DNA from 4 places in the Rhizobium sp. CIAT894 genome. Region 4 is predicted to be linked to each of the others. Evidence: riboswitches for the same ligand, from Rfam matches in the RefSeq annotation. Region 4 holds a riboswitch; each other region holds the start of a gene.
The links. A riboswitch is a leader RNA that binds a small molecule or an ion and turns the genes downstream of it on or off. The one in region 4 is predicted to bind cobalamin.
Positions count from the first base shown of each region.

Region 1 (7,121 bases), 350 kb from region 4:
GATCCAGCGCGCCAAGGCTTCGAAGCCGCAGAGCTGGCCGGTCTTCAGGTCGATCAGCGGCTGATAGAAGGGTTTGATCGCCTTCTTGGAGATTGCCGCGCGCAGGCTGGTTTCCAGCGCGGCGCGTTCCGTCACCTTGTCCTGCATCGAGGCTTCGAAGACGAGAGAGTGATTGGGCCCGCGCGATTTCGCCTCGTACATGGCAAGGTCGGCGCGGTGAGCGGCATCCTCAAGCGGCTCGGCTCCCTCGGCCCAGCGGTCGTAGCCGACGCTGGCGCCGACTTCGACAGCAAAGCCGTCGATAAGGATCGGCCGGGTGACGGCCTGGATCAAAAGCTTGGCAAAATGCTCTTCGCGCTGTGCGGTCAGGCCGAAGGCGACGATGATGAATTCGTCACCGCCGAAGCGATAGACGCAATCGGCATTGCCGAGCGCGCAGATACGTTTTGCGACCTCGATCAGCAGGCCATCGCCGCCCTTGTGGCCAACGAGATCGTTGACTTTCTTGAAACCGTCGAGGTCGACGGAAAAGATAGTAACGTTGCGAGCCCAATTCTCGATCTCGGCTTCCTCATCCAGGATCGGCCGCGAGAGGAGCTTGCGCTCGAAGGCGTAGCGGTTCGGCAGTTTGGTCAGATGGTCGTGGGTCGCGGTCCAATCGGCCTTCGCCTGAGCGGCGTCGCGCAGGTCCATTTCCTTGCGCAGGTCGGCGATGCGCAGCACCGAATAGATGAAACTCATGGCGCCGGCGACGCCGAGGGCCAGGACGAGCTTGTCGGCGCCGTACTCACTGAAACCGATCATGAAGGTGACGAGGCCGTCGTCGAAGTGCAACAGCGCGCCGAGGAGCCAGAGGGTTACTCCGAACACCACAATCGACACACATTGCCGTCCGGCCCTGCTTTGGAAAAACGCCGGCATATCGCCTTCTCCATCTCCACCCTGCGCGGAATTATCACGAAAATCTGAAATGTTCGTTGAACTCAGGGGGCAAATTGTTGGAGGGGCGGCCTGTTGCGGCGCCATCGGGATGGCAGCCTTGCTGCGGCCGTTCGTCGGCTTTTTCGGGAGATCAAGGATCTTTCGGGTGCAATGGCGAAGGTGAGGGCTCGGGAAGAACGAGGGCGAGCGTGCTGTTGCATCGCTCGCCCTGTCTCGCTTTTCAGGCGGTGACGATCAGCAGCGGGACGCTGACGACCAGACCGACCAGAATTAGGGTGAACGTCGCAACCCGCATCAAACGCAGGCGCCGCGTACGTTCCCCACTCCAATCATATGCCATGTCTTCCATCTCCTTGGGACAAGGAAGTAGTCCCGGTCAAACCCGGTTCAATAGAGATGACGCGATTTGCTTGCGTAAGGCTGGATCGTATGAGGCATCTCTAATGCTGAAGGCGCAACGACCAGCGCCGCCCGTTGCTGGTCATGCGAATGACGGCGAGTGGCTCGACGTCGACGAGCCAGAAGGAGGAAAGCGGTGCGTGAAGCACATGCGCGATGGCTGCTCTTATGACGGATGCATGGGTAACGGCCACGACATGGCCGCCGAGTGTAGATTGCTCATCCATCCAGCCTGCGATGCGCGTGCGCAGATCGGCAATGCTCTCGCCGCCGTGCGGGGCAGCTTCCGGATCGCTCATCCACGCCATGAGGCCCTCCGGCTCTTCGGCCTCAATCGTTGTGATCGATCTGCCGGCCCAGCGGCCGTGGTCGCAATCGCAAAGCGCCTGATCTATCCGGGCTTCGAGGCGGAGCGCTTCCGTGGTCTGGCGGGCGCGCAAAGCGGGGCTCATGACGATACGATCGGCGCGGGGAGGGGCGGCCATCCTGCCTGCTTCCGCCATGGCCTTTTCTTCCAGCGGTTCGTCGAGCGGGAACAGGCCCTTGCGGCTTGCCGCCGTTGCGCCGTGGCAGATCCAGGTGAGGCGCGTGTTCACGGTCGTTCCGATCTCCGGATAGCGGTGGGGACAGCCTTTGCCGGCTTCGCGAAGTGTCGTTGACAGTTTCTTCGGCGAGCAGATATAACCGTGCTGTTGCGGGTTTGGAAGCCGGTGGAAATCCGGCGCGGTCGCGCCACTGTGACCAGCGTGTCGAAAGCTCTTCGTGCTGGAAGTCAGACCTTACCGCACAAACACTCTTTCGACTGAACGCGTCATTCCGGAGGAATACATGTCTGACACCACTTTCACGCCCGTCGCGGCACCGGCGCCAATCCCGCTCGGAGATATCCTGCCCTGGGCGATCTTCGGCGGTCTGCTGATGCTCATCGTTCTCTATTTCGTCGGCACCGAGGAAGGCGCGATGGCGTTGTTCAACGGCATGTATGTGCACGAATTCGTGCATGACGCCCGTCATCTCCTCGGCTTTCCCTGCCACTAAAGCGCATCGCGATCTTTCAGATTTGCTTCTCGCGCTTTAGGTCTTTGTTTTACGCATGTCGTTATCGTAAAACCGCTGCATAGTTTTGCGCGACATGCTTAGGGGAATACTGACATGGTTGGAAATCTTCTGCTTCGCGGCATGCTCGCGGGCGTGATTGCTGGCATTCTCGTTTTTGCCTTTGCCCATACCTTCGGCGAACCGCTCGTCGATGCGGCGATCGCCTTCGAGGAGGCGAGCGCCCAGGCGGCCGGCGAAGCCGCCGAACCTGAGATCGTCAGCCGGGCCACGCAGGCCGGTCCCGGCCTCTTCATCGGCGTCATGGCTTACAGCATCGCCGTCGGCGGGCTTTTTTCGCTTGCCTTCGCTTTCGTGCATGGCCGCCTCAGCAGCCTTTCGCCGCGCGGCACCTCGGTCGTCATCGCCGTCGCCGCCTTCGTGGCGATCGTGCTCGTTCCCGGCATCAAGTATCCGGCCAACCCGCCGGCGGTCGGCAATCCCGACACGATCGGCGTCAGGACCGAGCTATTCTTCCTGATGATCGTCGTCTCGCTTGCCGCGCTGATCGCCGCGGTTGCGCTGTCGCGCCGTCTTTCAGAACGTTTCGGTCTCTGGAACGGCGCGATCATCGCCGGTGTTGCCTATCTCATCTTCATCGGCCTCGTTCTCTATCTCTTGCCGCCGATCAACGAGGTGCCGGAGAATTTCTCGGCGCTGGTGCTTTGGCGGTTCCGCACGACAACGCTCGCCATGCACGCGATCCTCTGGGCAGCGCTCGGCCTTGCCTTCGGAGCGCTGGCCGAAAGGCAGTTCGCCGTCAAGGGTGGGCAGCGCGGACGGCCGGCGAGGGCATTTCGCTGAATGCATCCAAGGGCGCAGCCTGGTCTGCGCCCCGAACTTTCAGGGCGATCATGAGACGCGAGAGAACCGGGCTATTTTTGCCGACGACATTTGCCGTCATCGCCTGCCTTTTTATGATCGCCGGAAACTGCTTTGCGCATAGCCGCAGTGCCGGCGGCAATGCTACCGGTCTCGATGTTCCGGAAATTTCCCATGGCGAGATGGCGGTGATTTCAGACTATCGCCGTGGGATCATCGACCTCGCATCCCGTGCAGTCGATACCAACGAACCATTCCGCCGCATCCTGAACTATGCCGAAATCCAATATTCCTATTGCCTGTGGGGCAGAGTGCCCGGCAGCGTGACGGATGAGGAAAGTCCGTTCAACGAATGCGCCCATGCCTATCTCGCGGCGACGAAGGCGGTGCTGATGGCGATGCGGGAGATGCCGCGGGAGGCGCCTGCCGCAGGAGAAATCATCTCCGCCATTGATGTCGACATGGTGCGGCGCGGTCTTGCGCTCGTCACCTGCCAGTTCAGCGGCGAGGCTTTCAACACGGCCGACATCATCAAGCCGCGCTGGAGCAGGATACCGCTTCATTTCGCCAGCATGGCGTCGCTGACTGGGCTCGCCGCCTTGTTGGGGCTTGCCATCCTGGCGCTTCGCCGTTTCCTGTAGCCTAAGGCTCAGTCGTCGGAATAACGCTGCTCGCGCCACGGATCGCCAAGCATGTGGTAGCCGTTCTTTTCCCAAAAACCGGCCACATCTTCGGGCATCAGCTCGATGCGACGCAGCCATTTGGCGCTTTTCCAGAAATAGAGATGCGGCACGACGAGGCGCATCGGGCCGCCGTGATCCGCCGTCAGCGGCAGGCCCTCCCATGATGTCGCGAGAATGGCGTCCTCGGCGGCAAAATCGGCAAGCGGCAGGTTGGTGGTATAGCCGTCATAGCTCGTCAGCATGACGTAAGCTGCTTCTGGTTTCGGCATGGCGCGGTCGAGTAGATCGCGCGTCGAAACGCCCTTCCATCTGTTGTCGTAGCGCGACCAGGTGGTGACGCAGTGAATATCGCTGATATTGCTGCTCTGCTCGATCGCCTGGAAATCGGCCCAGGTGAGGGTAAGAGTGGTTTCAACCAGGCCGCGCAGCTCAAGCCGCCAGCTTTCGGTGGAAACGACGGGCTGCTGGCCGAGATCGAGCACCGGCCAGTTCTTGACGAGATGCTGGCCGGGCGGCAGGCGCTCGGCGTCGGGACGGCTGATGCGGCCGGTCAGGAACTTGCCCTCTGCCGCCCAGCGGCGCTTGGAGCTGGTGAGCTTGCTGTCGGCGGGTGTCTGGTCGTCGCTCATGGACGGGTCTCCTTGCGGTGCAGCAATAGGACATCCGCCTCAGCCGAGTGTCAAGTTTCGGCGAGCTCTTGGAAATCCTCGCTTGCCTCATTAAACTAACCCCGTCGGGCATGCCTTGCTGGGGAGTGAAGGCAGAAGGGGAGGAGCCGGATCTGTCTTTGCGATATCGTGCGATAGCGGCGCTGCTGCTGGTGCCGGTGATCATCTTCGCTTTCTTCACCTACGGAAGCGCGATCGCGACGCGTGCCTATATGGGGGAAGCTTCGGCGCAGGCAGGAACGGCACTGCGCCTTGCCGTCTCGGCGCTCAGCGGTCACCTCAACCGTTACGAGGCGCTACCGGCGCTGATTGCCGATCACGACGATATCAAGGAACTGGTCAGCGCGCCCGACGACATCGCCCTACGCGATGCCGCTAATCTCTATCTCAAGGAGATCAACGGGCTCTTGAAATCCTCCGACATTTATGTGGTCAAGCCGGACGGGGAGACGATCGCGGCGAGCAATTACGATGGACCGGGAAGCTTCGTCGGACAGAATTTCAGCTATAGGCCTTATTTTCAGGATGCGATCGAAGGCCGGCAGGCGCGGTTTTACGCGCTCGGCACAACCTCGCTGAAGCGTGGCTATTATTTCGCCGCGCCGATAAGGGTCGACGCGGATATTCGCGGTGTCATCGTCTTCAAGGTCGATATCGACATGATCGAATCGTCCTGGAGCGGCGGGGAATACAAGATCTTCGTCTCCGATCCGGAGGGCATCATCTTCATGTCCGGCAGCCCGGAATGGCTCTACGGCGCAATTCTGCCGCTGACGGCCGAGCGGGTTGCACGCACGCAAGCTTCGCGGCGCTATGCCAATGCCAGGCTGACGGCGCTGCCGGTGACCCGCCAGCGCTTTGAGCCGCACGAGTTGATGACGCTTGCCGGCGAGCGCGGCTCCAGCGAATATCTGGTGCTGTCGCACTACATGCCGGCCGAAGACTGGACGGTGAACGTGCTGATGGAGACGAGTTCCATCCGCGCGCAGGCGCGCACGGCGCTTGCGGCTGTCTTTCTGATCCTCTGCATTGCCGGGCTCGCGGTCGCGGTTCTGCGCCAGCGGCGGGCGCGGCTGGCGGAACGCATGCAACTGCAGGCCGACGCCCGCAACGAGCTTGAGCGGCGCGTCGAAGAACGTACGGCCGACCTTGCCCGCGTCAACAGCCGCATCGAAGAAGAGATATCAGAGCGGCGACTGACCGAGCAGCAGCTTCGCCAGACGCAGGCCGATCTCATCCAGGCGGGCAAGCTTGCCGGGCTTGGGCAGATGTCGGCTGCGCTTTCGCATGAATTCAACCAGCCGCTCGCCGCCGCCAAGACCTATTCCGACAGCGCTTCCGTTCTGATCGATCGCGGCCGGACGGAGGAGGCGCGCGATAATATAAGGCGGATCGGCGGGCTGATCGACCGCATGGCTGCGATCAGCCGGCATTTGCGCAACTTCGCCCGCAAACCGAACGAGAAGCTCGGGCCGGTTCCCCTCGAAGAGGCGATGCGCGACACGCTGGAGATCATCGCCTGGCGGCTGAAGGCGGCTGACGCCGAGCTCCGGCTCGATCTGGGGACCCGGCCGCCGGTGGTGCGCGCCGGCTCGGTGCGCCTGCAGCAGGTGCTGGTGAATGTGATTTCCAATGCGGCCGATGCGGTGGAAGGGCTGGATGACAGGCGTATCGAGGTTTCGGCCTTCGAGGCGGCCGGCAAGGTGGTGCTGACGATACGCGATCACGGGCCGGGCGTGCCGGCGGCAATCGCCGAGCGCATTTTCGATCCCTTCTTCACGACCAAGGGTGTCGGCAAGGGGCTCGGTTTGGGGCTTTCGATCTCCTACAACATCGTCAAGGATTTCGGCGGCAGCCTGACCGCCGCCAATCATCCCGAAGGCGGCGCGGTGTTCCGTATCGAGCTGCAATCGGCAGCAGGGCTGATGCCGGAGGCGGCGGAATGAATGATGCGAAGATCCTGCTTGTCGACGACGAGGAGGAACTGCGCCGCTCGACGGCGCAGGCGCTGGAGCTCTCCGGCTTCAGCGTCGAGACCTTTTCGAACGGCGATCACGTGCTTGAGCTGATCGGCTACAGTTTTCCCGGCGTCGTCGTCAGCGATATCCGCATGCCCGGCATGGACGGCATGACGCTGATGCAGAAGATCCGTGAGATCGATCCGGAGGTGCCGGTCATTCTCGTTACCGGCCACGGCGACGTGCAGCTTGCGGTGAAGGCGATGCGCGAAGGCGCCTATGATTTCATCGAGAAACCGTTCACGCCGGAGATGCTGGCCGGCGTCATCCGCCGGGCGATGGAGCGGCGCGGTCTCGTGCTCGAAAACCGGCTGCTGAAGGCAGTCGCCGGCAAACGCGACGACATCGAGGCGCGATTGCCGGGGCGCACCCAAGTGATGGTGGATCTGCGCTACCGCATCCGCGCGATCGGCGCCAGCGATGCCGATACGCTCATTGTCGGCGAGACCGGGGCCGGCAAGGAAGTGGTGGCGCGCGCGCTGCACGATATCAGT
Region 1 is NZ_CP020947.1:3,587,092-3,594,212, reverse strand. It holds gene RHEC894_RS17775 (bifunctional diguanylate cyclase/phosphodiesterase) at 1-921, opposite strand, end outside; gene RHEC894_RS17770 (histidine phosphatase family protein) at 1,383-1,937, opposite strand; adenosylcobalamin (AdoCbl) riboswitch at 2,015-2,171, shown strand; gene RHEC894_RS17765 (CbtB domain-containing protein) at 2,170-2,379, shown strand; gene RHEC894_RS17760 (CbtA family protein) at 2,494-3,240, shown strand; gene RHEC894_RS17755 (hypothetical protein) at 3,291-3,899, shown strand; gene RHEC894_RS17750 (sulfite oxidase-like oxidoreductase) at 3,908-4,570, opposite strand; gene RHEC894_RS17745 (sensor histidine kinase) at 4,681-6,555, shown strand; gene RHEC894_RS17740 (sigma-54 dependent transcriptional regulator) at 6,552-7,121, shown strand, end outside.
Region 1: it holds a riboswitch for cobalamin, as region 4 does, so the genes downstream of both, RHEC894_RS17765 (CbtB domain-containing protein) here and nrdH (glutaredoxin-like protein NrdH) in region 4, are expected to answer to the same signal.

Region 2 (7,121 bases), 1.4 Mb from region 4:
GCGCCGTAGGCGCCGGGCTTCGAGCCGAAGACACGGTAGCCCGCCCGCCGTTTTGCCGAGCCCTCGTCCAGACCGGCGGCGGCAAGCCTTGCCGCCTCGCTGCGCATGCGTTCTGCAATCGGATTGTCGGCCTCGTCCTCTTCGAGCGCGCCGACGGCGCGAATCGCCTTGTCGAACAGCGCGATCTGCTCGGGAAAGGCGTCGCGGAAGAAGCCGGAAATCCGCAGTGTCACGTCGACGCGTGGCCGCCCGAGCACTGCTTGCGGGATGATCTCGTAGCCCGTGACGCGGCGCGAACTCATATCCCAGAGCGGCTTGACGCCGATCAGTGCCAGCGCCTGGGCGATATCGTCGCCGCCGGTGCGCATATTCGACGTGCCCCAGGCGGTCAGCCCGAAGGAGACTGGCCACTCGCCGTGATCCTGCACATAGCGGCGCACCAAAAGCTCGGCGGATTTCTTGCCGAGCTCGTAGGCCGCCGGCGTCGGCACGGCGCGGCTGTCGACGGAGTAAAAATTGCGGCCCGTCGGCAGCACATCCGGCCGCCCGCGTGTCGGTGCGCCGGAGGGGCCGGGCGCGACGAAGCGGCCGTCGAGGCCGGCCAGCAGTCCTGATATTTCGGCCGGACCGCAGGCGAGGATCGAGGGCTTGAGCCGCGTCCTGATCTCGGAGAGTACTGCCCGCGTCGCCACCCAGTCTGCAGGACATGCAGTCTCACCGGAAACGAGCTTGGCAGCGAGCAGCTCGATCCGCTCGACAGTGTCGCCGTTACTGCGCCAGGGAGCGTCGAGGATATCGGCAAGGATCGGGGGCTTGGGACCGGTCCAGAGCGCGGCCATGTCGCAGTCGAGCGGGTCGAAAGAAAACCCCTCCCCAACCCCTCCCCACAGGTGGGAGGGGCTTGCTGGGCGCGCCACCTCCACATCATCCTTCAGCGCAGAGGTTGCCGCAAACGCAGCGGTAAGTCCCTGCCCCTTGTGGGGGTCCGAAGGACGGGTCGAGACCGGCGGCTCGACCCCGGAAGTGGTTGGGGAGGGGTTTTTCAGCGCATCCCCGACAATCGCCCGCTGCAGGCTCGCATCGCCGCCCTCGCCCAGCCCACGCGGCACCCGCGCCAGCGCCACCGTCAAATCCGTCAGCAGCCGCCCTTGCGGTGACACGCCGAATACATGCAGCCCGTCACGGATCTGCATCTCCTTGAGGTCACAGAGATAGGCGTCGAGCTTCTTCAGCGCCTCGCCCTCGCTTTCGCCACTCACTATGCCCGCATCCCTGTCGAGACCGATATCGGTCACGAGCTCGAGGATCTGCCGGCTGAGCAGCCGGATGCGGCGGGGATCGCCGCCGGAGGCCTCGTAATATTCGTCGACCAGCGCTTCCAGATCCTTGAGCGGCCCATAACTTTCGGCCCGCGTCAAAGGCGGCGTCAGGTGGTCGATGATGACGGCCGCCGTCCGGCGCTTGGCCTGCGTACCCTCGCCCGGATCATTGACGATGAAGGGATAAAGATGCGGCAGCGGCCCAAGGATCGCTTCCGGATAACATGTCTCCGACAGCGCCAGCGCCTTGCCCGGCAACCATTCGAGATTGCCGTGTTTGCCCATGTGAATGACGGCATCGGCGCCGAACTCGTGGCGCAGAAAAGCATAGAAGGCGAGATAACCATGCGGCGGCACGAGATCCGGTGAATGATAGCTTTCCTTCGGATCGATATTGTAGCCGCGTGCCGGCTGAATGCCGACGAGGATGCCGCCGAAGCGGGCGAAAGGCAGTGCGAAGACGCCCTCGCGAAAATACGGATCGTTCTCGGGATCCCCCCAGCGGGCCCTCACCTCATCCTGAATCTGATTGGGAAGAGAATTGAGGAAGCTGTTGTAACGACTCAGGGATAGCGTCTCGCGGATGGCGCGGCAGTCATGTCCCGAATTGGTCGGCCCCTCCATCAGATGCCGGATCAGCGCGTCGCCGTCGGCTGGAATATCGGCGACCGGATAACCCGCGGCTTCCATCGCGCGAAGCACCTCGACACTGCCGGCCGGCGTATCCAGGCCGACCCCGTTGCCGAGCCGGCCGTCGCGGTTCGGGTAATTCGCCATCACAAGCGCGATGCGCCGGTTCCGTGCCGGCGTCCCGCGCAGCCGCGCCCAATTGGCGGCAAGTGCTGCCGTATAACGCACCCGACCGGCATCGGCCTGGCTGGAAACGATGTTTGTCTCGACAGCTGCATCGTAGCGTGCCGCGGCCTTGAAGGAGACGGCGCGCGAAAGCACCCTTCCATCGACCTCGGGCAGCGCCACGTTCATGCCGAGATCGCGCGCCGACAGGCCTTGCGAGGAAGCAGCCCACACATCCCGCGACGAGGCCGACAGGATCGCCTGCAGCACCACAGCCCCGTTCGCCTCCAGCACCGTCGGCTGCCGATCGGCGCCGGGTGCCGAGACGGCGAAGCCGGTCGTGTTGATCACGACATCGGGTTTCAACGCCGAAAACGCGCTTTCGAGAATGCCGGTCGAGACGGTATCCTTGAGGCTATAGGCAAAAACCGGCAGTGGCCTGAGACCCTGCGCCTGCAAGGCTTCGATCAGCGCTTCGATTGGCTGGGTTTCGCCGCTCTGCACGAGGGCGCGGTAGAAGCTGATGGCGATTGTCGGGGGTTCAAATCGCTCCTCCGCTACCATACCCCCCTCTGTCCTGCCGGACATCTCCCCCACAAGGGGGCAGATGTCCGGCAGGACAGAGGGGGGCATCCCACGTTCGACGCACGAAGGTCGCGCGACATGCGAACCGGCAACCCGCCGCCATTCCTCCACCCCGATCAGCCCCCGCCCCGGCCACCAGATACCGGCTTTCATCAGAGGCACCGCCGGCGCCGGCTTCTCCTCGCCCGACAGCATCGCCCCGGCATAATCGAGAAAGGCGCGCGCATTGGCGTCACCGCCCTCGATCAGATAGGCCCAGAGCGCATCGAGATCATCGGAGGCGATATTCGAAAAGGGCGCCAGCCCTGCATCCGGCCTGGCGTCACCCGGCAACACAGCAATCAGCGTGCCATTGCGAGCCGCACACGCATGCAGCGCCTCCAGCGCGTAGCGGAAATAGCTGGCGCCGCCGAGCGCACGCACGACGATGAACCTGGCGTGGCGCGCCGTGCGCTCGACATAGGTATCGACAGACATCGGATGCTTCAGGCTCATCAGGCTGGCGAGCCTTAATGTATGGCCGATCGCCCCACCGGCATGAGCCGCAGCGATTGCCGCAAGCTCGCTGTCGGCAGCCGACAGGAACAGGATATCGCCCGGCGTTTGCCCAAGGTCGATCGCCTCCTCGCCGTCGCTGATCGTTCCCTGTTGGGCCAGAAGCAGATGCATGGGTTTACGCCAGCGCCTCGATCGCCGCCCTCACCGCGCCCTCATCCATTTCGTGCAGGCCGATGACGACGAGGCGCGTGGCGCGCGTTTCGCCAGGGCCCCAGGCGCGGTCGAAATAATGGTCGATGCGACTGCCGACCGCCTGGAGCTGCAGGCGCATCGGCTTGCCCGAAACATCGACAAAGCCCTTGAGGCGCAGCACGTCATGCGTCGAGATGATTGTTTTCAGCGCCTCGACGAAACCGGCTGGATCGGCAACGGCGCCGAGTTCGACGACGAAGCTGTCGAATTCATCGTGATCGTGCGGCGCGCCGTCCTCATGCTCCAGCTCGTGATGCGACTTGCGGTTGGCGATATCATCCTCCGTGCCGATGCCGAGGCCGAGCAGGACGCCGGCCGGCACTTCGCCGTTTTTCGCCTCGATCATCACCGGCTTGCGCGCGGTGCGGGAAGCGACTTCGTCACGGACGCGGCCAAGGCCGGCGACGTCGATCAGGTCTGTTTTGTTGAGCACGATGAGATCGGCGCAAGTGAGCTGATCCTCGAACAACTCCTCGATCGGGCTTTCGTGATCGAGCGATTCATCCTCGGCGCGCCGCGCATCGACGGCATCATGGTCGTCGGCGAAGCGGCCGGCGGCAACAGCCGCGCTGTCCACCACCGTGACGACGCCGTCGACGGTCACCTGGGTGCGAATGTCGGGCCAGTTGAAGGCGGCCACCAGCGGCTGCGGCAAGGCAAGCCCCGAGGTTTCGATGACGATATGGTCGGGCCGCTGCTCCCGTTCCAGAAGCTTCGTCATCGTCGGAATGAAATCGTCGGCAACGGTGCAGCAGATGCAGCCATTGGTGAGCTCGATGATATCGTCCTCGGTGCAGTTCTCAGCGCCGCAGCCTTTCAGCACCTCGCCATCGACACCGAGATCGCCGAACTCGTTGATGATGAGCGCAATCTTCTTGCCCCCGGCATTGGTGAGCAGGTTGCGGATCATCGTCGTCTTGCCGGCGCCGAGGAAGCCGGTGATGACGGTTGCGGGAATCTTCTGCTGGTTCATGGATTTAACCCTTCATTTTCAGCGGCAGGCCCGCCGCGATAAAATAGACTTCGGCGGCCTTCGCCGCGATCGATTGGTGCAGCCGGCCGGCATGATCGCGAAAATCCCGCGCCATGCGATTGTCAGGCACGATGCCGAGGCCGACCTCGTTGGAAACGAAAACGAGCCGCGCCTTCGCGTCAGGCAGGAAATCAGCGAGCGCTGTAAACTCCGCTGTCATATCCCGCTCCTCCATCATCAGATTGGTGACCCAGAGCGTCAGGCAGTCGATCAGCACGATACGCCCCTCGCCGTCGATGGCGGCAAGCTTGCCGACGAGATCGAGCGGCTCCTCATGCGTCGTCCAGGAAGGGCCGCGGTCGGCCCTGTGCTGGGCAATGCGCGCCTGCATCTCGTCGTCCCATGCCCTCCCGGTCGCGAGATAGTGGCGGTCGAGGCCGGTTGAAACGACAAGGTTTTCGGCGAAGCGGGATTTGCCGGAGCGTGCGCCGCCGAGGATAAAGGTGGTGTTGGTGGAAGCGATCGTCATACGCCAGCGCCCCCGCTAGAGAGGGCGCGGCGGTGCCACATCCCTCTTCTCCCCAGCGGGGAGAAGGTGCCGGCAGGCGGTTGAGGGGGTGAACGGCGAAGCCGCGAATGCACTGAGCACAAGCGAAGGGCAAAATGACGGGGGCGCCGTCCGCCCCCCTCATCCGACCCTTCGGGCCACCTTCTCCCCGCGGGGGAGAAGGGGAAATCCATGCGCACCGCACCAGGCCGCACCGAATTCAATCGTTCAGCCAAAACAACCTCCGTGCTGGCAGCGGGACTCTTGCCCAAGGGTGGGCTCCTCGCCCGGCACGAATGGCAGGTCTCCTGGCTCGCGGTTATCGGCCGCGATCGGGGCGGACCGGACACCGGTCGCCCCTGATCGTGCCAGCAGATCTGCCTCGCCTTCCCGGCCGCATCGGTGAAGAGGTGGACGATTCGTAGAGATAGAGGCGTCCGACCCCGGTTGATCACCATGCATGTCCAGTGGCTTTTCCGGCATGTCGCCCATCCGGCCCGCCTGCGCCATTGCAAGGGTCGGCCGGAAGCGCTCGATGCCGGATGGAAGACCCTGACCGCTCTACAGTCGCGGGGTCGGCTGTGATGAAGGCGCCCGGCTTGGGTCCGCCCCGTCACATTCCCTTTTCATCCGGAAGGGCGCTACACCGATCCGGAACCATCCGTTGAGGGATGGTTAGGCAAGCCCGGGGGTGAAGTCAACCGGCCTTGGCGGCCGGCAAACCGCCGGCAAGGTGGAATGGTCACCCAAACACGACTTACTCCACCAGAAATATCGTCTTTTATCAGAGGCTTACGTCATAAATATTTGACCCTCACGCCGGCTTTTCGCCGCAATTGCACGGCAAGCGGACTGCGCCACCGCCCTTGACCGGGTCTCTCCCCGCCTAGTTGTCTAGCCATGCTTATGAAATTGGATCGGCGCCGTCTGCGCGCGCTGCGTATTTTCTTTGATCCGGAGCGGCTGCGTGCGCTGACCCGACGCAGCGAGGTCGGCCTGTCGCTCGCGGGCGCCATCGTCGGCATCGCCTCGGGCCTTGCCGTCACCGCCATGAGCTTCGTCTCCAATGAATTGCACCAGCTGGTCTTCGGCATATCAGACGATGAAAGGCTGAGCTCGTCTGCCATCGACGACAAGCTGCTGCTGCTCGCTGCCCCCGTCGCCGGCGGCATCCTGCTTGGACTGCTGCTTTTCATCCTGGCGAAGCGACGCAAGAAGCCGATGGTCGATCCGATCGAGGCCAATGCGCTGCATGGCGGCCGCCTGTCCTTGACCGACAGCATCATCGTTGCCGTGCAGAACCTGATCTCCAACGGTTTCGGCGCCTCCGTCGGGCTGGAAGCCGGCTATACCCAGCTTGCCGCCGGCCTCGCCTCGAAATTCGGCCTGAAGCTGCAGCTTCGTCGCTCGGACCTGCGCGTGCTCGTCGGCTGCGGCGCGGCCGGCGCCATCGCCGCCGCCTTCAACGCGCCGCTGACCGGCGCCTTCTATGCCTTCGAGCTGATCATCGGCACGTATACGATCGTGTCGCTGACGCCGGTCGTCACCTCCGCCCTCGTGTCCACGCTCGTCGCAAGACTGCTTGCTGAGGGCGATTTCACCATCGATATCGGCAGCTTCGGTTCGGTCGTGCCGGCCGACTACGTCCCGGCGCTGCTGCTCGGCGTCTTCTGCGCCGGCGTCGGCATCCTCATCATGCAGGGCGTCGCCTTCATCGAGGAACTGGCGCGCAAGAGCTCTATCGCCCCGCCCTTCCGCCCGGCGCTGGGCGGCATCATCGTCGGGCTTCTCGCGATGATCTCGCCGCAGGTGCTCTCGGCCGGCCACGGCGCCCTGCATCTCAATTTGTCCCGTGATGTCGCGATCCCGGCGCTGATCGGCCTCTTTCTGTTGAAATCGCTGGCCTCGGCGATCTCGATCGGCTCCGGCTTCAGGGGCGGCCTGTTCTTCGCCTCGCTGTTCATGGGCGCCCTGCTCGGCAAGCTCTTTGCCTATTGCGGCCCCTATTTCGCCGATGCGACGTTGACGCCTGCGATCTATGCCGTGGTCGGCATGAGTTCGCTTGCCGTCGCCGTCATCGGCGGGCCGCTCACGATGACCTTCCTGGCACTCGAAATCACCGGCGATTTCCCAATCACAGCGCTGGTGCTCG
Region 2 is NZ_CP020947.1:2,562,791-2,569,911, forward strand. It holds gene cobN (cobaltochelatase subunit CobN) at 1-3,368, opposite strand, end outside; gene cobW (cobalamin biosynthesis protein CobW) at 3,373-4,422, opposite strand; gene cobU (bifunctional adenosylcobinamide kinase/adenosylcobinamide-phosphate guanylyltransferase) at 4,427-4,951, opposite strand; cobalamin riboswitch at 5,250-5,646, opposite strand; gene RHEC894_RS12745 (chloride channel protein) at 5,870-7,121, shown strand, end outside.
Region 2: it holds a riboswitch for cobalamin, as region 4 does, so the genes downstream of both, cobU (bifunctional adenosylcobinamide kinase/adenosylcobinamide-phosphate guanylyltransferase) here and nrdH (glutaredoxin-like protein NrdH) in region 4, are expected to answer to the same signal.

Region 3 (7,121 bases), 1.2 Mb from region 4:
GACCTCGCCCTTCTGAAGCACCGCCAGGCTGTCGCAGAACATTGCCGCCAGGTTGAGATCGTGCAGCGCGACGATGCAGGTGATGCCGAGCTTCGAGATCAACCGGAGGATGTCGAGCTGGTGCTGGATATCGAGATGATTGGTCGGCTCGTCGAGCAGCAGTTCACCCGGCGCCTGCGCCAGCGAGCGCGCGATATGGACACGTTGGCGCTCGCCGCCCGACAGCGTCTGCCAGAGCTGACCCGCCCGCTCCCGCATGTCGACCCGCAACAAGGCCTCGTCGACCGCGGCATCGTCCTGCTCGCCCCAGGGCGAGAGCAGTCCGCGATGGGGCGTGCGGCCGAGCCGCACCACGTCGCGCACCGTCAGCTGCGTCTCGGTCGTCGATTGCTGCTCCACGAAGGCGATGCGCCGCGCAAGGGCTGCGCGCGACAGCGAAGCGATATCGTCTTCGCCCAGCCGGATGACGCCGCTGCGGACCTTGCGCAGGCGGCAGATCAGCCGCAGCAGGCTCGATTTGCCGGAGCCGTTCGGCCCGAGCAGGCCGAGCACCCTGCCCTTTGCCACCGTCAGGCTGACGCCATTGACGATGACCGTGTCGCCGGCGGCAAAACTCACCGCGTCGATCGTAATGCTCATGCGCTCCTCCGCACGCGATAGAGGATGACGGCGAAGGCCGGCGCGCCGAAGAGCGCGGTGACGACGCCGATCGGCAGCACCTGCTGCGGGATGATGATGCGAGAGACGATATCGGCGCCGACCATATAGATCGCGCCGCCGAGCGCCGTTGCCGGCAGCAGCCGCCGATGCCCCGGTCCGACGAGGAAGCGGGCGGCATGCGGAATGACCAGGCCGACGAACCCGATCGAGCCGACCATGCTGACGACGCTTGCCGTCATCGCCGCCGTCAGGCCGAACAGCAGGATCTGGACGCGGCGCACGGCAATGCCGAGCGAGGCGGCGGCATCCGTGCCGAAGGCGAAGGCGTCGAGCGCCCGGACATGCGCCATGCAAATGAGGAAACCGGCAAGCGCGATCGGCACCGAGAGATAGACATCCGGCCAGCGCACGCCGCTGAGCGAACCCAGAAGCCAGAACAGTATGCCGCGCGCCTGCTCGGCATTCGCCGATGTCGTGACGATATAAGAGGTCAGCGCATTGAAGAGCTGCGAGCCGGCGACGCCGCACAGGATGATGCGCTCGCCGGTTCCCCCAACCCCCGTCGCCAGGAAGCCGACCAGCAAAAAGGCGACGACTGCACCGATGAAGGCGCCGCTCGACAGGCCGAGAACACCGTAGCCGAAGCCGAGGATCATCACGCAGACAGCCCCCGTCGAGGCGCCGGCGGAGATGCCGAGCACATAGGGTTCGGCCAGCGGATTGCGTAGCAGCGCCTGCAGCACGGCGCCGCAGAGCGAGAGCGACGCGCCGGCGCTGGCAGCAACCAGTGCCCGGCTCAGCCGATAATCCCAAACGATGCCCTGGTGAATACGGCTGAGTTCGAATTGCGTGCCGAACAGCCGGTTGGAGACCGCCTCCGCTGTGGTCGCCAGCGGGATCGCGATCTCGCCGATCGAAACGGCAAGGCTGATCATCAGCCCGAGAAGAAGGAAGGCAGCAATGGTGAGCGCGCCGAGCGCCCACCATCCCTGCTGCCTGACCGACATTGCCGTCACTGCGACAGGCCGAAGGACTTGATGCCCTCCGCCAATGTCTCGATGCCGTCGATCGTGCGGATCGTCGGGTTCATCGATTGCGCGTCCATCATCACGAAGTGCTTGTTCTTGACCGCATCCAGTTCCTTGACGACAGGATCGTTCTGGAGGAAATCGATCTTCACCTTGGGATCGTCGGCGGCGTAGCGGCGCCGGTCCATGGTGGCGAGCACGATGACGGCGGGGTTCGCCTCGGAAATGGTTTCCCAGCCGACCAGCGGCCATTCCTCCTCGGTCGTGACGACATTCCTGGCGCCGATCGTCTTCAGGATATAGGCAGGCGCGCTGTTCTTGCCAGCAATGAAGGCGTCGCCATTGACCTCCTTGCTGGAGAACCAGAAGACGACCGGCAGGTTCTTGCCCGCTGCGCCCGATATCGAAGCCACAGCATCGGCCTCGCGCTTCTTCAGCTCGGAGATCAGCGCATCGCCGCGCTCCTTCACGTCGAAAATTTCAGAGAGTTCGGCGATTTCACGATAGATCAGCTCCATCGTGAACAGCTCCTTGCGCACGCCGTCGCCGCCATCGGTGTTGACCTTGGCGACGCAATCAGCCGGCGAAAGATAGGTGTTGATGCCGAGATCCTCGAACTGCTCGCGCTTGCCGACCGAGCCCTGCGCGCCGACATGCCATTCGAACTCGGCCGCCACCAGGTCGGGCTCTTGCCCGACGACGGATTCGAAGCTCGGATCATTGTCGGCAAGACGCTTTATCTTGCTGTTGGCGTCGGCATATTGCGGCAGCACCGGACCGACCCAGACGGCCGTGCCTGTGATTTTCTCGGCAAGGCCAAGCGAGAAGAGAATTTCGGTCATGCCCTGGCCGATCGAAACGATCTTCGACGGCGCCTTCTGGAACGTTACTTGTTGACCGCAATTGGTGATGGTCAAAGGATATTGGGTGGCGGCAAGGCTCGGTGCCGCAAGGCCGATCAGCCCGAAGGCAAATGTCATGGTGGCGAGAATCTGGCGCATGAAAAACCTCGATTGAAGGGAAAAAGTACGGTTATGCCGCACATGCGGCCGAAGGCACGCTGAGACGTGCGCTAACCGCAGGAGGCCCAATCGAGACGGATGCATGCCGGAATTCGGCGAAGGTTCAGAAGGTCAATCATGTCTGCTCCTTGTCCGGGCATCCCCGCCCGGTTGATTGGATCGTGATTGACGGCAGGTCTCCTGGCTTGCGGATATCCGTCGTTTCATCCGCCTTCCCGCGATATATCGCAGTGGCGGGGCTATCAGCCCTTCAGAGATGGCCGGTCGCTGGCCACAGCTGAGATGATCGACAATCCGCTTACAGTTGCGGGGGCAGCCACGGTCTCGGTCCCTACTGGGTCGTCCTCACCGTGTTCCCTATTAATCCCCTTGGAGTCATCTTCAGGGAACCGTCACACCCAGTTACGTCGCCGGCCTGGGCGACGTCAATGATTATTGCGGGGATAGGGTTGGGGTGGGTGAGAAATGGCGACGGAACGGGGAGCGCTGTTGGCCGGTGCAATGCCAGCATCCTCGCCTCCTCAGGATACGGCGTTCGTAAGCGTTAGCGCCGCCTTCTCAGTTCCAGCTATCGCGGGCGCGGCATCCGCCAACGCCCCTCATGCTGAGGTGCGCAGCCCGCAAGGGCGAAGCCTCGAAGCACGCGCCGCAGCGCTGCTCCCCCGCGTTCCTACAACGCATCCAGCGGGATCTTCAGATACCGCCGGCCGTTCTCCTCCGGCTCCGGCAATCTGCCTCCCCGAATATTCACCTGCAGCGCGTGCAGCATCAGCTTCGGTTTCGGCAGCGTACGGTCTCGCGCCTGGCGCAACGCCACGAAGCCGGCCTCGTCGATGCCTGATATATGCGGATTGGCGCGCTTCTGGGCGGCTATCGTGCTTTCCCAGCGCGGGTGGCGGCCGCCAGGCTGATAGTCGTGGCCGGAAAAGAGCCGGGTCTCCTCGGGCAGCGACAGGATGGCCTGGATCGAGCGCCAGAGGGCGCTGGCGCTGCCGCCGGGAAAATCGGTGCGCGCCGTGCCGGAATCCGGTGTGAATACAGTGTCGTGCACGAAGGCGGCGTCGCCGATGACATAGGTCACCGAGGCAAGCGTATGGCCGGGCGAGAACATCACGTGGGCTTTAAGCCCGCCGATCTCGAAAGTGTCGCCATCGGCAAACAGCCGGTCCCATTGCGAGCCGTCGGTTTCGAGTGCCGGCCAGTTGTAGATTTCCTTCCAGAGCACCTGGACGTCGGTGACATGGGCGCCGATCGCCGTCGGTGCGCCGGTCTTTCCTTTGAGGTAGTGCGCGGCGGAGAAATGATCGGCATGCGGATGCGTGTCGAGAATCCACTCGACCGCCAGTTCCTCGCTTTCGATATAAGCGAGGATGGCATCGGCGTTGGAAGTTCCCGTCGCCCCCGACATCTCGTCGAAATCGAGCACCGGGTCGATGATGGCGCAGCCTTTCGTCGCGGGATCGGAAACGACATATTGCACGCTGCATGTGTGAGGTTCGAAGAAGGCCTTCACCGCGGGCGCCTGCCCTGCCCGCTTCTCCAGCCAGCGGCGTGCGCCGGCAAGATCGAAGCCGAGGTTTTGACCGAAGGCTTGAACATCCCCGGCCTTCATGCGCCCATCCAGCACCTCGCCCAGCGCGTAGAGCGTCAGCGCCCGTGTGCCGCTCTTGCAATGGGCGACGACCGGTCCCTTCGCCTCGGCCATCGCCGCCTGGAAGGCGCGGATATCGGCCTCGGTGATTTCGGCCCCCTTCACCGGCACGAAGCTGTAGGCGAGCCCGGCGGCGGCGGCGGAAGCCTTCTCCGCGGCATTGCCGGGTTGCCCCGGCTCCTCGCCATCCGGCCGGTCATTGATGACGGCGGTAAAGCCGTCTGCTGCAAAAGCGGCAAAACCGGCGGCATCGGGCTGCCCCGCGACCGATATCAGCTCATTGACCCTCACGGATGTCATCGAAGCCCCCGCGCTGCCTTGGTCAGGCATTATCGCATGTATATCGTCACAATCTCACAAGTATATTGCCGAGCGCAAGAATAGAACGCTTGGCATGCCCGCGCTTACCGACCGCTGGGCAAGCCAGATCGTGCCGGCGAGAGACGCTTCCCAAACTCCCGCCCGGCCTGGCTCCCCGGTCAACACGACAGCGTCGCGGCACCCCTCCGTCCTTCGAAGCTTCGGCCTTTGAGTCGGGTCGTTGGCACACCGCAGAATCTGCCGGTGACACAAGCCGCGCCCTCTCCGCCCTCATCTTGAGGTGCCTCGGAGGGGCCTCGAAGAACGAGGGTGGCCCCGATTGAGGATTCGGTTTCGCACCCTGATTGACTCCTCAGAAAAATCCAATATTCATTCAAGCAAAAGTTGAGGATTTATAGTGAAAAGCATTTTTTCATACTTGCTATTGGCAACCGCAGCAATTTCTCTTTCGAACTGCACCACAACCTCCGACAGCTTCAGGCAAAAGTCCAAATCGATAACAGCGCTCAGTGGTGAAAAGACAAAAATAGGCCAGACCTGGCATATCAATGACGATTGCAGCCACGCCGATTATCCGGCGACGCATATCTTGGAACAGCCCAAGCATGGCCGTCTCCAGATTGTCCACGAACCGGTATTTCCCGGCGCAACCGGAAAGCTGGCGAAATGCCGGACGGTTAAGGTTGGAGGCGTGGTTGGATATTATACACCGGAGCCAGGCTACATCGGCAGTGACAGGTTCGTTCTGAGATCGCCCTACGGGTACGGGAAGATCCAGGAGACCGTGATGAACGTAAACGTCATCAAATAGCCGGACCGAGCGCTGAAAACCTCTCCCTAAAGCCGGAGGCCTGATGGCTCGATGTCAGTCGCAGAATCCACTACTGCGACTGACATTTCAAACCGTGCTCCAAAGTCGCTAGACGCGACTCTCTCCGCCAACATCGGCTGACGCGGCAACCAGCGCGTCGCCAACCTCGCCGGGCAGCAACATATTATGATACGCCCTGCCCGCCCCGATCGTCGGCAGGCGCGGCGAGTTCTGCGACGCGGCAGTCGAACAGAACAGGCAGATCCACCTCGATCATCTCCAGGATCGCATCGTCGAGTTCGGCGGGTTTCTCGCAGCGAATCCCGTGTCCGCCATAGGCTTCGGCAAGCTTCACGAAATCCGGGTTTCCATGCTGCCGCTGCCCCGCTCCCGGATAGCCGCTGTTGAGAATGAAGATCTTGATCGGCGCCTTGTGCTGCACGGCGGCCGACATTTCCTTCATCGTCGCCTGCACCGAGTCATCGCCCGCTATGTCGATGACGAGGCTGTCGGGATTGGCGATCTGCACGCCGAGAGCGGCGGGCAACCCGTATCCCATGGTCCCGAGGCCCCCCGATGTCATCCAGCGGTTCGGCTGCTCGAAGTCGTAATATTGCGCCGCCCAGCAATGCTGACCGACCTCGGTTGTGATGTAAGTATCCCGATCCTTGGTCAGTTCATAAAGCCGCTCGATGGCATATTGCGGCATGATGACGTCGTCACGCATCGCGTAGGTAAACGATCGCCGTGCCCGCCAGCCCGCAATCGTGTTCCGCCACTCGGTCAGTCTCGCCCGGTCCGGCGCCTGCGGCAGCCCCCGCCACAGACGAACGAGGTCGGCAAGCACATTGGCGGCGTCGCCCCGGATGGCGATATCGGCGCGCACGGTCTTGTTGAGCGAGGAAGCATCGATATCGATATGAATCCTCCGGGAATTCGGTGAGAAACCATCGACGCTGGAGGTGAGCCCGCCGTGGAAGCGCGCCCCGATGCAGAGCATGAGGTCGCAGTCGTGCATCGCCATATTCGCCTCATAGGAGCCGTGAAGCCCGGTCATCTTCAGCCAGTTCGGGCTGGAAGCCGGATAGGCGCCGAGCCCCATCAGCGTCGACGTGACGGGAAAGCCCGTGAGATCGACCAGCTCGCGCAGCAGCTTTACCGCTTCAGGGCCGGAATTGATGACGCCGCCGCCGACGCAAATGATCGGCCGGCGCGCTGTCGCCATCAGAGCGACGGCAGCCTCGATCTCCCCGATGCCGCCGCGACGGTCGGGCTGATCGCTCGTTCTCGAGGCGACGGCCTCCGGCGGCGTGTAGGTGCCGCTCGCAAACAGCACGTCCTTGGGCATGTCGACCAGAACGGGGCCGGGCCGCCCGGATCTGGCAATGCGAAAGGCCTCGTGGATGGTGGCTGCAAGGTCATTGACGTCGCCGACCAACCGATTGTGTTTCGTGCAGGCTCGGGTGATGCCGACGGTATCGCATTCCTGAAAAGCATCGGAGCCGATCAACGCCGTCGGCACCTGGCCGGACAGGCAGACCAGCGGGATGGAATCCATCAAGGCATCCTGAAGCGGCGTGATCGCGTTGGTGACGCCGGGACCCGAGGTGACCAGCATGACGCCGACC
Region 3 is NZ_CP020947.1:2,693,768-2,700,888, forward strand. It holds gene RHEC894_RS13420 (ABC transporter ATP-binding protein) at 1-639, opposite strand, end outside; gene RHEC894_RS13425 (iron ABC transporter permease) at 636-1,667, opposite strand; gene RHEC894_RS13430 (ABC transporter substrate-binding protein) at 1,673-2,689, opposite strand; cobalamin riboswitch at 2,863-3,119, opposite strand; gene blh (bifunctional sulfur transferase/dioxygenase Blh) at 3,381-4,661, opposite strand; gene RHEC894_RS13440 (hypothetical protein) at 5,080-5,493, shown strand; partial or broken gene ilvB (biosynthetic-type acetolactate synthase large subunit) at 5,602-7,121, opposite strand, start outside.
Region 3: it holds a riboswitch for cobalamin, as region 4 does, so the genes downstream of both, RHEC894_RS13430 (ABC transporter substrate-binding protein) here and nrdH (glutaredoxin-like protein NrdH) in region 4, are expected to answer to the same signal.

Region 4 (7,121 bases):
CAGCCTGATTTCGCTGACGAGGGTCAGTGCCGGCAGGAGATCGCGCAGGAAATCGACATGCTCGCGCTCGAAGCCGCCCGGCCGGCTGGTGGAAAATGTCACGACATGCCGCTTGCCGAGGGTGTGCTCGAGCGGCCAGGCGATATATTCGGTCAAGCCGTCGTCATGCAGGTCCTGATAGAATGAATCCAAGTCGCCGACGGCTGCGCCTTCCAGCTGCCTGCGCACCTCCTCCGCGCCCTGATGGATCGCGTTGACAGGACTGTTCAGGAACTCCGGCGTGTTTTCGACGCCATAGGCGAATGTATCGATCTTCGCTTCCGCCAGTCCCTCCTTCCAGAGAAGGCGAGCACCTATCCATTGCGGGTGGTTCACCCTGAAATGCAGCGTCGCCCGCGCCACCGGCACGCCGGCCGCCAGCAGCTTCCCACACATGTCCACCAGGATATTGTCGATGAAACGCTCGCCCCGCGTCTCGTTCACCAGCCAGTCGAGAATCCGTCTCCGGCGAATCGGCCAGACGCCTTCGTCCGCCTCGACTGAGGTCCCGACCTTGTTCAAAAAAGACGACATCTAAAACTCCCGCTACGCCACTTCACTGGCGAGTGCCGAACTCAATTTTCCCGCTGAATGTGGTCGATGGGAAAGCAAATGATAAGGGGAGGTATCGATTAAACCTCAGAAATCCCAGTCCTCGTCTTCGGTCGCCACGGCCTTGCCGATCACATAGGAGGAACCGGAGCCGGAGAAGAAGTCGTGGTTCTCGTCGGCGTTCGGCGACAGCGCTGACAGGATCGCCGGATTGACCTTGCAGGCCTCGGCCGGGAAAAGCGCCTCATAACCGAGATTCATCAGCGCCTTGTTGGCGTTGTAATGCAGGAATTCCTTGACGTCTTCGGTCAGCCCGACTCTGTCATAGAGCGCCTCGGTATATCTGGCCTCGTTGTCGTAGAGCTCGAGCAGCAGGTCAAAGGCGAAATCCTTGAGTTCCTGCCTTCTTTCTTCCCCGAGCAGCTCCAGCCCGCGCTGGAACTTGTAGCCGATATAATAGCCGTGCACCGCCTCGTCGCGAATGATCAGCCGGATCATGTCGGCCGTATTGGTCAGCTTGGCGCGGCTCGACCAGTACATCGGCAGGTAGAAGCCGGAATAGAACAGGAAGCTTTCGAGGAAGACGCTGGCGACCTTCTTCTTCAGGGGATCGCCGGAGGCATACTGCTCCATGATCAGCGCCGATTTGCGCTGAAGGAATTCGTTCTCCTCCGACCAGCGATAGGCATTGTCGACATCGGGCGTCGAGCAGAGCGTCGAGAAAATCGAGGAATAGGAGCGCGCGTGCACCGCCTCCATGAAGGAGACATTGGAAAGCACCGCCTCCTCATGCGGCGTTATCGCATCCTCCATCAGCCTGATGGAGCCGACACCGTTCTGGATCGTGTCGAGCAGCGTCAAGCCGGTGAAGACGCGAATGGTCAGCTGCTGCTCGGCCGCCGTCAGCGTCGCCCAGGACGGAATGTCGTTCGACAGCGGCACCTTTTCCGGCAGCCAGAAATTGCCGGTCAACCGGTTCCAGACCTCGAGATCCTTATCGTCCTCGATGCGGTTCCAGTTGATGGCGCGCACGCGGCTGATTGGCTTTATGGATATGTTCATTGGATGGTCTTTCTTCCACAAATTCTAACGGAGTGCGGAGCCCCCTCACCCTGCCCTCTCCCCGCTGGGGAGAGGGGAACGCCGTGCAATCGGCTTGTCTCTTCTCCCCAGCGAGGAGAAGGTGCCGGCAGGCGGATGAGGGGGCTACCAGCTCGAAACTCTCGGCCAGCAGCCCAAACTCACAGCGTACAAGACACACACCCCTGCACCTCGGTACCGGACAGCGCCATCTGGCGAAGGCGGATGTAGTAGATCGTCTTGATGCCCTTCTTCCAGGCGTAAATCTGCGCCTTGTTGATGTCACGTGTCGTCGCCGTATCGCGGAAGAACAGGGTGAGCGACAGGCCTTGGTCGACATGCCGGGTCGCCGCCGCATAGGTATCGATGATCTTCTCCGCCCCGATCTCGTAGGCGTCTTGATAATAATCGAGATTGTCGTTGGTGATGAACGGCGCCGGATAATAGACGCGGCCGATCTTGCCTTCCTTGCGGATCTCGATCTTCGAGACGATCGGATGGATCGAGGAGGTCGAGTGGTTGATGTAGGAGATCGAGCCCGTCGGCGGCACCGCCTGCAGGTTCTGGTTATAGAGGCCGGAGGTCATGACCGCCGTCTTCAACGCCGCCCAATCATCCTGTGTCGGAATATGGATTCCTGATTTGTCGAACAGCGCCTGCACCTTCTCGGTCGCCGGCTTCCATTCCGTTTCGATATATTTGTCGAAATAGTCGCCGGAGGCATATTTTGAATTTTCGAAGCCCTTGAAGCTCTGGCCCCGCTCGACCGCCAGCAGGTTCGAGGCGCGGATCGCGTGATAGGTCACCGTATAGAAATAGATATTGGTGAAATCGACGCCTTCCTCCGACCCATAGAAGATGCGCTCGCGGGCGAGATAGCCGTGCAGGTTCATCTGGCCGAGCCCGATCGCATGGCTTTCGTCATTGCCCTTCTCGATCGACGGAACCGAGGCGATATGGCTCATATCGGAGACCGCCGTCAGCGCCCGGATCGAAGTCTCGATCGTCTTGCCGAAATCGGTGGAATCCATGGCCGCGGCGATATTCAGCGAGCCGAGATTGCAGGAAATATCCTTTCCGAGGTGCTTGTAAGAGAGGTCGTCATTGTAGTCGCTCGCCTCGCTCACCTGCAGGATCTCCGAGCAGAGATTGCTCATCGAGATGCGACCCGCAACCGGGTTTGCCCGGTTCACCGTGTCCTCGAACATGATGTAGGGATAGCCGCTCTCGAACTGGATCTCGGCGAGCACCTGGAAGAATTCACGCGCCTTGATCTTCTTCTTCGAGATGCGGGCGTCCGCCACCATCTCCCGGTACTTTTCCGTCACCGAAATCTCGGTGAAGGGCACGCCGTAGACACGCTCCACGTCATAGGGCGAGAACAGGTACATGTCCTCATTATTCCTGGCGAGTTCGAAGCTGATGTCAGGCACGACGACGCCGAGCGACAGCGTCTTGATGCGGATCTTCTCATCGGCATTTTCCCGCTTGGTATCGAGGAAACGCATGATGTCGGGGTGATGGGCGTTAAGATAGACGGCACCCGCACCCTGGCGCGCGCCGAGCTGGTTGGCATAGGAGAAACTGTCTTCCAAGAGTTTCATCACCGGAATAATGCCTGACGACTGGTTCTCGATCTGTTTGATCGGCGCGCCGGCCTCGCGGATGTTCGTCAGCGACAGCGCCACGCCGCCGCCGCGCTTCGACAATTGCAACGCCGAATTGATCGACCGGCCGATCGATTCCATATTATCCTCGACCCGCAGCAGGAAGCAGGAAACCAGTTCACCGCGCTGTTTCTTGCCGGCATTGAGGAAGGTCGGCGTCGCCGGCTGGAAACGGCCGGAAATGATCTCGTCGACCATATCGCGGGCAAGGGCTTCGTCGCCCCGCGCCAAGGTCAGCGCCACCATGCAGATACGGTCTTCGTAGCGCTCGAGATAGCGCTTCCCGTCGAATGTCTTCAGCGTGTAGCTGGTGTAATATTTGAAAGCGCCGAGGAAGGTCGGGAACCGGAATTTCCTGGCATAGGCCTGGTCGAACAGGTCGCGGACGAAATTGAAGGAATACTGGTCGAGAACCTCCTGCTCGTAATAACCTTCGGTCACGAGGTAATCGAGCTTTTCCCGGAGATTGTGAAAGAACACGGTGTTCTGGTTCACATGCTGCAGGAAATACTGCTTCGCCGCCATGCGGTCCTTGTCGAGCTGGATCCTGCCCTCGTCGTCATAGAGGTTCAGCATCGCGTTCAGCGCGTGATAGTCGAGCGTTTCCGCCGCTTTCAAAGGGCGTTCGCCGGCGGGATGAGCAAAAGTGTTATGCGGTTTTGCGCCCACATCCCGCGTCAGAGTTGTTCCCGTGTCCAAAATCGTTCCATTCCGTGTTTGACGTTGGCGACATCCTCGGCCGTGCCCATGAGCTCGAACCTGTAGAGGTAGGGCACCTGGCATTTGCGCGAAATCACGTCGCCGGCGAGCCCGTATGTCTCGCCGAAATTGCTGTTGCCCGCGGCAATCACGCCCCGGATGCGTCCTCGATTCTCCGCATCGTTCAAGAAACGGATCACCTGCTTGGGAACGGCACCCTTGCCACCGTCGCCGCTATAGGTCGGTACGATGAGAACGAAGGGTTCGCCGATATGGAACGCCTCTGCGCCGCTAGAAGGAATGCGCACCGCGTGCATCCCGAGCTTGGCGACGAATCGATGGGTGTTCTCCGATCGGCTGGAATAATAGACGATCAGCCCCATCGCCGTTTTCCGGTCAGGAGAGCGCGCTGATCATGTCGGGACGGAAACCCGCCCAATGCCGCTCGCCGGCAATGACGACGGGCGCCTGCATGTAGCCAAGGCTGCGGACGCGATCGAGCGCTTCGGCATCCTGCGAGATATCGACGATATCGTAATCAACGCCCAGGCGGTCGAGGGCGCGATAAGTGGCGGTGCATTGGACGCAAGCAGGTTTGCTATAGACGGTAACGCTCATCATCTTCCTCGTGATGTCAAAGAATTCAGGACGCAATACTGGGATCGGGCGCCTTGCGACGTCCGGGGCAACGCTTGATGCTGATCTGGCAAAGTCGGCGGTTTAAACGCCCGATACGATCCCTTTCGGGATTTGCGCGGACGGCGGCCTTGATGTTGTGGACATGACTTCAACCCCGAACTGCTCATGCGGACGTTCGGGGCAGAGCAACAGTCGCGGATCCTTCCGCTTCATGCGCGCGACCTTCCGGACACCCCGCCCGTGGACATCTCGTTCAAGGCAGGTCTCCTGGCTTGCGGGTCGAAGCACCCTGCCCCAGCCTTCCCAAGGCATCATGCCTCAGTGACCTGAAATCGGACAGTTGCTCGCCGCTCACAGTTGCGGGGGCAGCTCCGGCCTTGTTGCGCCGTCATGGCGAAACGCACCGTATTCCCGTCTTAGCCCGCGATCCTGACGAATCGAAGGAACCTTGAACACTAGATATAGTATCTGAATCAAAAATCGCGTCAACGGGTGGTTTGCGCATCGCGTTACGGCAGGTTTGAAATCGCTGCGTTCCTGTGAAAAACATGGATAATAAAGGCTTAAACAAAACGAACTGTGGAGAAGGCCGTGATGAGCAGGCCAGCCTGGTCGGCTCCCAGGCTGCTGACAAACCACAGCAAAACCCTTGACGTCATCCCAGGCCTTGTGCCGAGGATCTACGCACGATCAATTAAGTATTTGAAAATAAACGTTTTCCCGTCAGGAAATTACCGTAGTTAGATGCTCGGCACACGGCCGAGCATGAAGGAGGAGACTTTGTCGGCAAACCGAGAGCCGGCCTGACTGAGGATCGGCTCCGCTATTTTCAATTCTCGATCAGGCCCGAACCGGCAGCAGTCTTCACGCCGCCACCGGAAAAACATTCATCCCTTTACGCGAAGCAGCCTGAGCGCGTTGATCGTCACCAGCACGGTGGCGCCGGTATCGGCGAGAATCGCCGGCCAGAGCCCGGTAATGCCGGCGATCGTCGTCACCAGGAACACCCCCTTCAGCCCGAGCGCGATGGTGATATTCTGCAGGATGTTGCGCATCGTGCGTTTGGACAGTTCGATCATCCGCGCCACATCGCCGACACGTCCATGCAGCACGGCGGCATCCGCCGTCTCCAGCGCCACATCGGTGCCGCCGCCCATGGCGATGCCGATATCGGCAGCGGCCAGCGCCGGAGCGTCGTTGATGCCGTCGCCGACCTTGGCGACGATGAAGCCCTGGTGCTTCAATTCGCCGACGACTTGCTGCTTGTCCTCCGGCATCATCTCGCCACGCCAGTCGATGCCGAGCATGCCGGCAACCGCTGCCGCCGTCCGCCTGTTGTCGCCCGTCAGCATCATTGCCTTGACGCCGGCCGATTTCAGGGCGGTGAGCCCGGCCTGCGCATCCTCGCGCGGCTCGTCGCGCATGGCGATCAGGCCGGCCGCAACACCATCGACGAGCAGCACCGAGACACTCTTGCCTTCATCGTTCAAAACAGTAATGCGCGCATCCTTTTCGCCGTCGAGTGCTCCGCGCTCGCGGGCTGCGGACGGCGACAACAGGTCCAGCGTCTGACCGCCGGCCTTGCCGCTGACACCCTTGCCCGGCAGTGCTTCCAGTTCGAAGGCCGGCGGCACGGGAAGGCCGTCGGCCTTGGCGCGGTTGAGGATCGCCAGCGCCAAGGGGTGGCTGGAGCCCTGCTCCAGCACCGCCGCGCGCGACAAGATCTGCGCTTCGCTCAATCCGAAGGAAACGATGTCGGTCACTTGAGGCTTGCCTTCCGTCAGCGTGCCGGTCTTGTCGAAGGCGACCATCGTCACCTTGCCGAGCGTTTCCAGGACGGCGCCGCCCTTCATCAGCAGCCCGCGCCGCGCACCCGCCGAAAGCGAGGCGGCGATCGCCGCCGGCGTCGAAATGACGAGCGCGCAAGGGCAGCCGATCAGCAGGATGGCAAGGCCCTTATAGACCCATTCACTCCACAAACCGCCGAGCAGCAGCGGCGGCAAGACCGCAACAAGGGCTGCGACCACGACCACGCCGGGCGTGTAATAACGCGAGAACCGATCGATGAAACGTTCCGTCGGCGCCTTCGATTCCTGCGCCTCCTCCACCAGCTTGACGACGCGGGCAATGGTATTGTCGGCAGCGGCCGCCGTGACGCGAACCCTGAGCACCGCATCGCCATTCACCGTTCCGGCAAAAACGACGGCATCAATACCCTTGCGCACCGGCGTGCTCTCACCCGTTACCGGCGCCTCGTCGATCGCACTCTCGCCCGAGATGATAATGCCGTCGGCCGAGATGCGGTCGCCCGGACGCACCATGATGATGGCGCCGACAGCGAGACTTTCCGCCGGCACTTCCCGCGTCTGGCCATTGTCTTCGAGCAAGGCATTCTTCGGCACCAGCGTCGTCAGCGACTGGATGCTTTCGCGCGCCTTGCCGGCC
Region 4 is NZ_CP020947.1:3,932,767-3,939,887, forward strand. It holds gene RHEC894_RS19320 (adenylate/guanylate cyclase domain-containing protein) at 1-573, opposite strand, end outside; gene nrdF (class 1b ribonucleoside-diphosphate reductase subunit beta) at 679-1,653, opposite strand; gene nrdE (class 1b ribonucleoside-diphosphate reductase subunit alpha) at 1,833-4,037, opposite strand; gene nrdI (class Ib ribonucleoside-diphosphate reductase assembly flavoprotein NrdI) at 4,016-4,420, opposite strand; gene nrdH (glutaredoxin-like protein NrdH) at 4,434-4,655, opposite strand; cobalamin riboswitch at 4,916-5,142, opposite strand; gene RHEC894_RS19345 (heavy metal translocating P-type ATPase) at 5,564-7,121, opposite strand, start outside.